3 regions of the Labilibaculum euxinicum genome follow, and region 1 is predicted to be linked to each of the others. Evidence: riboswitches for the same ligand, from Rfam matches in the RefSeq annotation. Region 1 holds a riboswitch; each other region holds the start of a gene.

Region 1 (3,281 bases):
TATTGCCCTCATCATTCGCAAAGGATCATCAGAGAATGTTATTATTGGTTCCATTGGTGTTTTAATGATTTTATTATTTAAATCATTAATTCCATTAAATGGATCGAGCAACTCTCCAAAATTATTCTGATGCAGGCTAAGAGCTAAAGCATTAATGGTGAAGTCCCGTCTTTTTTGATCATCTTCGAGTGTGCCGTCTTCAACAATAGGGTTTCTGGAATCCCGATTGTAAGATTCTTTTCTGGCACCAACAAATTCAATTTCCAGATCTTTGTACTTTAGCATTGCCGTTCCATAGTTCTTAAAAACAGAAACTTTTGATATGCCGGCTTCTTTTGCTGCTTTTTGGGCTAGTTCAATACCGCTTCCAATAACTACAATATCAATATCTTTTGATTCCCGGTGTAAAAATAAATCTCTTACAAAACCTCCAATTACATAACTCTCGAGATTTTCACGGGTTACAATTTTGGAAATAATTGAAAATATAGGGTGTTTTAAATGTTCTTTCACTTTACTTTTTTTCAAACAGTTTACTCTAAATCATGTGCTTCAGGAGCCTAAAATCATAAATCCCTGATTCATTGCGCTGACAAAATTACAATTATTTAGATGGAATCTATAAAAACAAGCATTTTTTGAATCTGGCACACAAATTGTAAGATGTAAATATATATATTTATACATGTAAAATGATTGTGTTATTTTAATATTATAAGTTATGGTAGAACATTTGACAGTAGAGACATTTAAAGCGAAAGTATTTAATTTCGAAGAAAATAAAGATTGGAAGTTTGAAGGGAACCGACCTTGTTTGGTTGATTTTTATGCGGATTGGTGTGGTCCATGTAAAGCTGTTGCTCCTATTTTAGAGGAATTACAGGAAGAGTATGGTGATAATCTGGATATTTACAAGATTGACACTGAAAAAGAACGTGAGTTGGCATCAATGTTTGGAATTCAGAGTATTCCCTCTTTGTTGTTCATTCCTACAGATGGGCAGCCACAAATGTCACAGGGTGCTATGTCAAAAGAATCCTTTAAGCAGGCGTTTTCCGAAGTTCTTGGTGTAGGTGAATAATATTTGAGACTTAAAGTTTTGTTAAAGCTCCTGAATAATAATGATGGTTTTGAAAAAAGTATCATTTTTGTAAGAGAGTAATAATAAAAAAAGAAGTTGAACTAGGGGGTGTTCTTTTGTTGGGTTACCTTTGTAAAGAAACAAAGATGAAACGCGCCATGAGAAGACTTTTCTCACACATGAGGATGACTAAGTTGGCGAGTTCTCCCGAAACAAGTTCGGGACAGGCTATTTGGCAATAAAAAACAAATTTAGACACATGAAAAAAATATTTTTTGCATTTTTTGTAACAATGATAAACTTAAGTGCATTTTCCCAGGCAGCAAATGAAGTCATCCACTTGGATGATAATAGTTTTAAGGAGAAGGTATTTGATTTTACAAATAGTAAAGAATGGAATTTTAAGGGGGATAAACCTGTAATCGTTGATTTTTATGCAACATGGTGTGGTCCGTGTAAACGTGTTGCGCCTGTGCTTGAGGAGCTTCAAAAGGAATATGGCCAGGACATTCAGATTTACAAAGTTGACACCGATAAATCGCCAATGGTTTCCGGGGCATTTGGAATTAAAAGCATACCAAGTTTTTTGTTTATTCCTGTTAAAGGAAAGCCAACAATGGCACAGGGAGCTTTACCAAAAGAAACATTCGTAAAAGCTATAAAGGATGTTTTGGGTGTTAATGCACCTGAATCAATTAAATAGGGTTGAAAAAAGAAAGTTTAGGTTTTAGAAAGAGCCGGCATTTAGCCGGCTCTTTTGTTTTTGAACTATTTCCGATTACCTTTGTCGCAAAATCACAGTGGGGTGCCTTAAATAACAGGCTGAGATCATACCCTTTAAACCTGATCCGGATAATGCCGGCGTAGGGAAAATTGCGAATTAACTTTTCGCTAACCTGATCTTATTACAACCTCATTGCAATATATTATTAACGTTTTAACTTATAAACAATGTTTACAAGAAAGATGAACTGTGTTTTGCGCAGAGCTGCAGTGTTAATTTTATTGCAATTTGTATGTTTTATCGGATTCTCTCAACTTACCGTAACTGGTAAAGTTACCGATAAAGCAGGAAAAGCACTTCCGGGTGCCACAATAGCAGTAAAGGGAACTTATTTAGGAACCGTTGCCAGTTCGAATGGTACATACAGGTTTCAGAATTTAAAAGAAGGAAACTACAGTTTTGTGGTTTCATTTTTGGGTTATGAAAGTGCTCAAAAAGAAGTGAAGCTGGCTAAGTCAGAAGAAATTGACTTTAATTTGGAAGCATCTGCCATTATGGCCGATGAGGTTCTTGTTGCTGCTACCCGTGCAGATCGTAAAACACCAGTAGCTCTCACCAATGTGAAAAAGGACGAAATTGTTGCTCGAAATTTAGGGCAGGATATTCCCATGATTTTATCGTCTACACCTTCGTTTGTAACGACATCGGATGCCGGATCGGGAGTTGGTTATACTGGATTTAGAGTAAGAGGAACTGATGCGAATCGAATTAATGTAACCATTGATGGTATTCCTTTGAACGATTCTGAATCTCATGGTGTTTATTGGGTAAATATGCCTGATTTTGCATCTTCGGTAGAAGATATTCAAATTCAGCGTGGAGTGGGTACATCTACGAATGGAGCAGCTGCTTTTGGTGCAACAGTAAATCTTCAAACTTCGAAAGTTGCTTCGGAAGCATATGCTGAAATTGCAAGTTCTGCCGGATCATTTAATACGTTTAAAAATACGGTTAAAGTTGGAACAGGACTAGGAAAGAATGGATTTTCTTTCGATGCACGTTTATCTAAAATTACTTCTGATGGTTACATTGATAGAGCGAAAACTGATTTGCAATCTGTTTTTCTTTCAGGAGGATACTATGGCGAAAAAACAAGTATTAAAGCCAATTTTTTTGCAGGAAAAGAGCAAACTTATCAAGCATGGAATGGTGTTCCTAGTGTGAGATTAAACAATGATGAGGCTGGAATGCAGGAATATGCAGATAACTGGTTACTAAGTCAGGAGGCTGTTGATTTTATGAAAGCTTCAGATAGCAGAACTTACAATTTGTATACCTACAAGAATGAAACCGATAATTATTGGCAGAAACATTCGCAATTATTCTTAACTCATTTGTTATCAGAAAACACAAAACTGAATATTGGCTTGCATTATACGCATGGTGAAGGATACTATGAGCAGTTTAAACCAAACG
Region 2 (3,281 bases), 1.3 Mb from region 1:
AATGGTCGCCATATTCAATACTTGCTTTAGTTGTTCAATGCCTACAGGTTGATCAGGTTTGGCTTTTGCATTGGTTGGATATACCGGGCCAAAACCTATGTAATCAGGCTTCTGAACAAGCGCTTCCTTCACTTGCTGAATAGAATGAGTTGACAAACCAATTTTCATATCTCCAACAATTTTTCGGGCTTCTTCCAAACTCATATCATCTTGTCCGAGATGTAAACAATCAGCTTCGCAAATTGCTGCGATATCCGCACGGTCATTCATCACAAAACTGGTTTCACTTCCTCTGGTAATGTCTCTGATTTCTTTTCCAACCTTAATTAATTCCTTATCGGATAAAGATTTTTCGCGCAGCTGCAGCATCCTGACTCCCCGCTCAACACACGATTCGGCAATGGAACGATATGAAGAGTGAGGCTTTGTAATGATGATGTATAAACCAAAGTCCTTCATCTTATTTACTTAAATTTTCAGCAATTAAACCAGCTAATTTTTCACCGGAAAGAAGCATTCCTCCAAAGATAGGTCCCATTCGAAAACCACCGCTAACACCATTCGATGCCATACCTGATACATACAATCCAGGGTATACTTCTTTGGTGTTTTCTACAGTAGTTCGCTCAGCTTCATCTATCGACAAAGAGTATTCCCCCATCACTTTACCTGTTTTTGTGTTTAGCTTCACGTCGTTTTTACGTTCCAAGGTGCGAACAATGTCACAATCGTGCCCCGTGCCATCAACCACTGCTTTTGCCATGATCACCAAAGGATCGACATGCATTTTTTCCCGGCGAACCGAAGCCCAGTTTAGAACAACACCACATACCCTGTCATTTTGAAAAACAACATCTTCAATAGAAGAACAATTGAATATTTTTACTCCTGCCTGCGTAGCATGGTAAATTAAAGCGGAGGTTGCATGCACAGAATCAAGCGTGTAATAATCTCCCTGATAGTTTGTATAGGAAATATTTAATTCGTCAAGAATATGCAGTGCATCTTTCTGAACTATTATCTCGTTAAACATCATGGCACCGCCCCACATGCCTCCGCCTGGAGCCAGTTTACTTTCATACAAAGCAACTTTAAAGTCTTTCTTTGCGAGATAATAGGATGCGATTAGTCCAGAAGGTCCACCTCCGACAATGGCCACATCAACCGATAAATTTTCTTTGAGTTTTTTAAAATAGGAATCGACGATTCCTGCAGATACAATTTGCTCCATTTTATTGTTTATTAAGTGAATAATAGTAATAAACAGGGGCGGTCCTACTCCAAAAAAGCAGACTTTTCTTTACTTTCCTACGCAGGCATTATCCTGATCAGGTAAAGGGTATGATCTCAGCCTTAAAGTTAGGCACCCCTAGTTTATATAAATGCAAATGTAAAATAAAAACCCGGAACAGGCTCTTCGCATGGGAATATTTTATGGATTAATTCCCGGGATAAATTATCTTTGCCTGCCAATAATAAGCTTGCAAACAATGTTAGATTTTAAAATAGAGGAAGATAAATGTATTGAGTGCGGTCTTTGTGCACAGGATTGTCCGGTTGGTATTATAGAATTGAATCCAAAGCCTGTCATCCGAAAAGAAAAGGAGACGAATTGTTTAAAATGCCAACATTGTTTAGCCATTTGTCCTACGGCAGCACTTTCGATATTAGGAAAAAATCCGGGAGACAGTGTTTCTGCAAAAGATGAAATGCCAAAGCCTGAAGCAATCAGCAGATTGATAAAAACAAGACGCTCGATCCGAAAATACAAAAAAGAAACCATCGATAAGGAATTAATTCAGGAACTGATTGAAACGGCTGCGCATGCACCAACAGGACATAACGACAATGCTGTTTTACTGTCGTTAATTGACAACAAAGAGGATTTGGACTTATTCCGGTTAAAAGTGTACGATTCACTGAAAAATGCCAGAGAATCAGGCACACTGGAGAAACGCTTTCAATTCCTGCTGTCCTATCAGAAATTATGGGAAACTAAAGGTATAGATGTTATTTTTAGAGATGCTCCACACCTAATTATTGCTTCTGCCCGATCTGCTGATGCTTCACCAATGGCAGATTGTTTAATTACATTGAGTTATTTTGAATTAATAGCCAACTCACACGGAATAGGAACACTTTGGAACGGAATGATAAAATGGGCAATAGATGATATTGATCCTGAATTACGCACTCTGATTGGCATACCAAAAGATCATACGATTGGATATGTAATGCTGTTTGGTAAATCTGCCGTAAAATATGCCCGGGGAATTCAATCGGAAGGCTTAAAAGTGAATCGGATAAAGCTTGAAAAATAAGAAGCCTGTATTCCTCAGAGATACTTACAATAGATTTATTCTATTAACATTTCATTAAAACAATTGTATTCAGTTCCTGCTTAATTTTACACTTTCAATTGGTGTAAACCAATCAATTTTCCACGAATCTGAAATCACAAAAACAATAAAACTTGCAAAATGAAGGTAGTCGCATTTAACGGAAGTCCGAAAAAAGAAGGAAACACTTACCATGCCCTTAAATTAGTAACAGAGCAGTTGGAACTGCAAGGTATTGAAACAGAGATCGTGCATGTTGGAAATAAAGGAGTAAAAGGTTGTATCGCCTGCGGTCAGTGTGCTAAAAACAAGGATGAAAAGTGTGTACTAACAGGAGATGATGTAAACATATGGATTCAAAAGATGAAAGAAGCCGATGGCATTCTGCTTGGCTCACCAGTTCATTATGCCTCTTTGGGAGCAAATATGAAATCGTTTTTAGACCGGGCATTCTATGTGAGTGGTGCAAACGGCAATTTGTTTCGCCACAAAGTTGGTGCTTCGGTTGTTGCGGTTCGTCGTTCGGGAGGATTGCCAACCTTTAACGAACTGAACAATTATCTCAACTATTCAGAAATGATGGTTCCGACATCAAATTATTGGAATGTAATTCACGGAACGACTCCAGGTGAAGTTTTACAGGATGAAGAAGGCATGCAGATTATGAGAGTTTTGGGTAGGAACATGGCTTATCTGCTGCAATTAATTGATCAGGGAAAAAATAAGGTAGAAGCTCCGGTACAGGAGAAGAAAATATACACCAGTTTTATTCGATAGAATAAGTACTGTCAATAGAAAAAAAGCCATTATTCCTGAACAAGAGTAATGGCTTTATTTTTTTAGCGATATTTCAAACACTTATTCTTTTTTCTCATGCTCCAGCATCCAGATATAAATATCAGAGCTAAATGCATCATAGTCTGCATTTTCTTTCCCCATTCC
Region 3 (3,281 bases), 1.9 Mb from region 1:
GAAAACACAGAGCGCAGTTGTCTTTTTTCCGATCGCATTTCATATGCAGCGTGCACCAAAGCATTGGAGCGATAAAAAGGCAATGTTTGAATTGAGTAAAAAACGAAAAGCACAATTTCCAAATATTATTGGTTCCTCATTATCGAATGTAGCCATCAGCATGCGGCTTCATTCCATGCCGCAAAGATTTATCTGGTCGGGTTTGCAAACTTATTACGATATCATTCAATTTATTGAAGAGTGTAAAAGCGGCAAGCATGAATTAATCGATAAGGATTTTAGTTTTGATATTTTTGCATACTCTATCGGAGGTTTTTTGGCTGAAATTCTGAAGTTAACAAACCACAAAAATTATTTTAGTGAAACAAAATTGTGTTTGTTTTGCAGTGGTGCTGTATTTAATCGTTTGTCTCCTGTTTCTAAATTTATTCTGGATAGTGAAGTTAATGTTACCTTGTATTCTTATTTGGTTGAGCATTTCAGCAGTTTTTTAAAGAAAGATAATCTTCTGCATCATTACATTGAAGAAGATCACATGGAAGGGAAGGTATTTCATACCATGTTGGAGTACAAGAATATGAGATATTTTAGAGAAGCTTTGTTTAAAAAAGCCGAAAATCAGATTTATGCGATTGCCTTAAAAGGAGATTCTGTTTTTCCGACTTACGAGATTGAAAATACCTTGAAAGGAGCCTCCAGAGATATTAATATTACTGTAGAAGAGCTTGATTTTCCATATTCATATTCACATGAAAATCCATTTCCAATGAATAAGGCAGAGTCTGTAAATATTGAAGAAAGCTTAGATCTTGTTTTTAGTAAAGTTTGTGATTTTTTGAATCAGGAATAAATCTGATTATCAAATTAAATTAATCCTTTTTTAATACAGGTTGAAATGAAAGAAAATCAGACAAATTCCAGTGCTCTTCTAATCATCGACATGCAAAAAGGCTCGTTTACGCCCGCAACTCCTCGTTATGACACAAAGGGAGTTGTGAAGCGAATCAATCAATTGGCCGCTGGATTTCGTGAATATGGGAATCCTGTAGTATACATACAGCACAATGGTTCGAAACAGAATTGTTTTGTGCCTGGTACAGAAGAGTGGGAAATTCTGGATGATCTAAACATTGCTGAATCTGATTTGGTTCTATATAAAACGGCGAATGATTCTTTTTATGAATCCGACCTTGAAGAGAAATTGAAAGAACTAAACGTGAGCGAATTGGTGATTACGGGATGTGCAACTGATTTTTGTGTAGAATCCACAATTCAATCTGCATTGATTAAGGATTTTAATATTACCGTAGTTAAAGATGCGCATACGACGGCGGATCGGCCCCATTTATCTGCAGAGAAAGTAATTGAACATTACAATTGGGTTTGGAGTGATCTGATTCCAACTAAAGGAAGGGTTGAAATTGTGGCAACCGCAGAGATCTTATTTAATACTTAGGAAATATGCGTTCTCAAGAGAGGATGGGTGATTTGTTAAGTACTGCACACAGAAGTCAAAATCATTTGTTTCTAATACATTCTATTGTAAAATATTAATACCTTTGTCGTGTCGTTAGGGGTGCTTGAGTATTTATTTGGGCTGAGACTTTACCCTTTTACCTGATCTGCATAATAGTAGCGTAGGGAAATGATTCGTCTGATTTTAACTTGCCTAAGTAATTAGATAGAACCGTTTCGTTATGTACGAGGCGGTTTTCTGTTTTTACAGCCTTTTGTTTTGCAGATAATTATTACTAATTATTTGACTAATTAAAAATAACAAATGAGTTCTAAATTTAATAAGTACGCATCAGATTATGATGCGTGGTTTCTCGAAAATGAAAATGTATTGTATTCTGAAGTAAAACTTGTTGCCCATTTTCTTGAAAATGCAGGAGATATATTCTCTGTTGGTTGTGGAAGTGGCTTGTTCGAAACAATTCTTGAAAAAGAATTCAATATTTCGATAAAAAATGGAATTGAACCTTCGGAAGGAATGGCTGATATCGCTAGGAAACGTGGACTTAATGTGGACATAAGCACTGCGGAGGAGATGGAGTTAGGTAAGGAAAACTACGATACAATTTTGTTTAATGGTACGCCAAGTTATATTAGCGATTTGCAAAAAGCATTTAATAAATCTTACGATGCTCTACGTCCAGATGGTAAAATTGTAGTTATTGATGTTCCTAAAGAAAGTTCTTATGGAGTTTTGTATAATCTGGCAAAAGCGTTAGGCACTTGGGAACACCCATTATTGGAAGGAGTTCATCCAAGAAACCCTTATCCTATTGAGTTTGTGAAAGCCGCTAATTGGAGAACTACTGCAGAAAAGGTGGATATGTTGAAGAAATCCAATTTTAATAATCTTCAATTTGCTCAGACATTAACCAAACACCCCTTAAATTCCAATCTGGTGGCTGAAGAACCAATTAACGGATTTGATTGTGGTGATTATGTAGCTATTTGTGCAATTAAAAACTAATCGGTTATGAAAATGGGTAATAAATTAATTGAAAATTTATCTGCTATCAGAGAGCAAGCTCCTTTGGTTCATAATATTACTAATTTTGTAGTGATGAATACGACTGCAAATGCTCTGCTCGCTATTGGTGCTTCTCCAGTAATGGCACATGCCTTGCACGAAGTGAAAGATATGGTAAATATTGCTTCAGCATTGGTAATTAATATGGGTACTTTATCGGAAGAATGGGTCGAATCCATGATTATTGCAGGTGAAAAAGCCCGGGAAAGAAAAATACCAGTTGTATTCGATCCTGTAGGTGCAGGTGCAACGCCTTATCGAACATCGAGTGCTTTGCGAATAATTGAAACGTGCAAGCCTAATATAATAAGGGGAAATGCTTCCGAAATAATGGCTTTAGTTGATCAAACAATGCTTACGAAAGGAGTTGATAGTTCTGTGGCTGCGGATGTTGCTTTAGAATCAGCTAAAATTTTGGCATCTGGAAACAATTGTGTTGTTGTTATAAGCGGTGAGATTGATTTTATTACTGATGGAATAAAAGTTGAATCGGTTGGTTTTGGGAATCAATTGATGGCCAAAGTTACTGGAATGGGATGCACAGCTACAGCAGTTTTGGGTGCATTTGCTGCAACAAATCCCAATACATTTCAGGCGGCAGTATTTGGGATGATGGTGATGGGAATTACTGGTGAATTTGCTGCATCTAAGTCTAATGGACCGGGAAGTATGCAAATGCATTTTATTGATTGTCTGTACAGTTTATCTGAAATAGAAATTGAAAAAGCAACTTGTACTT

The links. A riboswitch is a leader RNA that binds a small molecule or an ion and turns the genes downstream of it on or off. The one in region 1 is predicted to bind thiamine pyrophosphate.
Region 2: another riboswitch for thiamine pyrophosphate. It lies ahead of ACY0M5_RS11670 (sulfide-dependent adenosine diphosphate thiazole synthase); the one in region 1 lies ahead of ACY0M5_RS06715 (TonB-dependent receptor).
Region 3: another riboswitch for thiamine pyrophosphate. It lies ahead of ACY0M5_RS14010 (class I SAM-dependent DNA methyltransferase); the one in region 1 lies ahead of ACY0M5_RS06715 (TonB-dependent receptor).

What each region holds. Positions count from the first base shown of each region.
Region 1 is NZ_OY782756.1:1,589,470-1,592,750, forward strand. Features, by position in the region: gene ACY0M5_RS06700 (CCA tRNA nucleotidyltransferase) at 1-528, opposite strand, end outside; gene trxA (thioredoxin) at 722-1,081, shown strand; gene trxA (thioredoxin) at 1,341-1,784, shown strand; TPP riboswitch at 1,873-1,969, shown strand; gene ACY0M5_RS06715 (TonB-dependent receptor) at 2,033-3,281, shown strand, end outside.
Region 2 is NZ_OY782756.1:2,935,593-2,938,873, reverse strand. Features, by position in the region: gene thiE (thiamine phosphate synthase) at 1-459, opposite strand, end outside; gene ACY0M5_RS11670 (sulfide-dependent adenosine diphosphate thiazole synthase) at 461-1,231, opposite strand; TPP riboswitch at 1,289-1,381, opposite strand; gene ACY0M5_RS11665 (nitroreductase family protein) at 1,491-2,321, shown strand; gene ACY0M5_RS11660 (flavodoxin family protein) at 2,481-3,116, shown strand; gene ACY0M5_RS11655 (carboxylesterase family protein) at 3,198-3,281, opposite strand, start outside.
Region 3 is NZ_OY782756.1:3,495,473-3,498,753, reverse strand. Features, by position in the region: gene ACY0M5_RS14020 (DUF6051 family protein) at 1-850, shown strand, start outside; gene ACY0M5_RS14015 (cysteine hydrolase family protein) at 896-1,456, shown strand; TPP riboswitch at 1,563-1,661, shown strand; gene ACY0M5_RS14010 (class I SAM-dependent DNA methyltransferase) at 1,781-2,482, shown strand; gene thiM (hydroxyethylthiazole kinase) at 2,495-3,281, shown strand, end outside.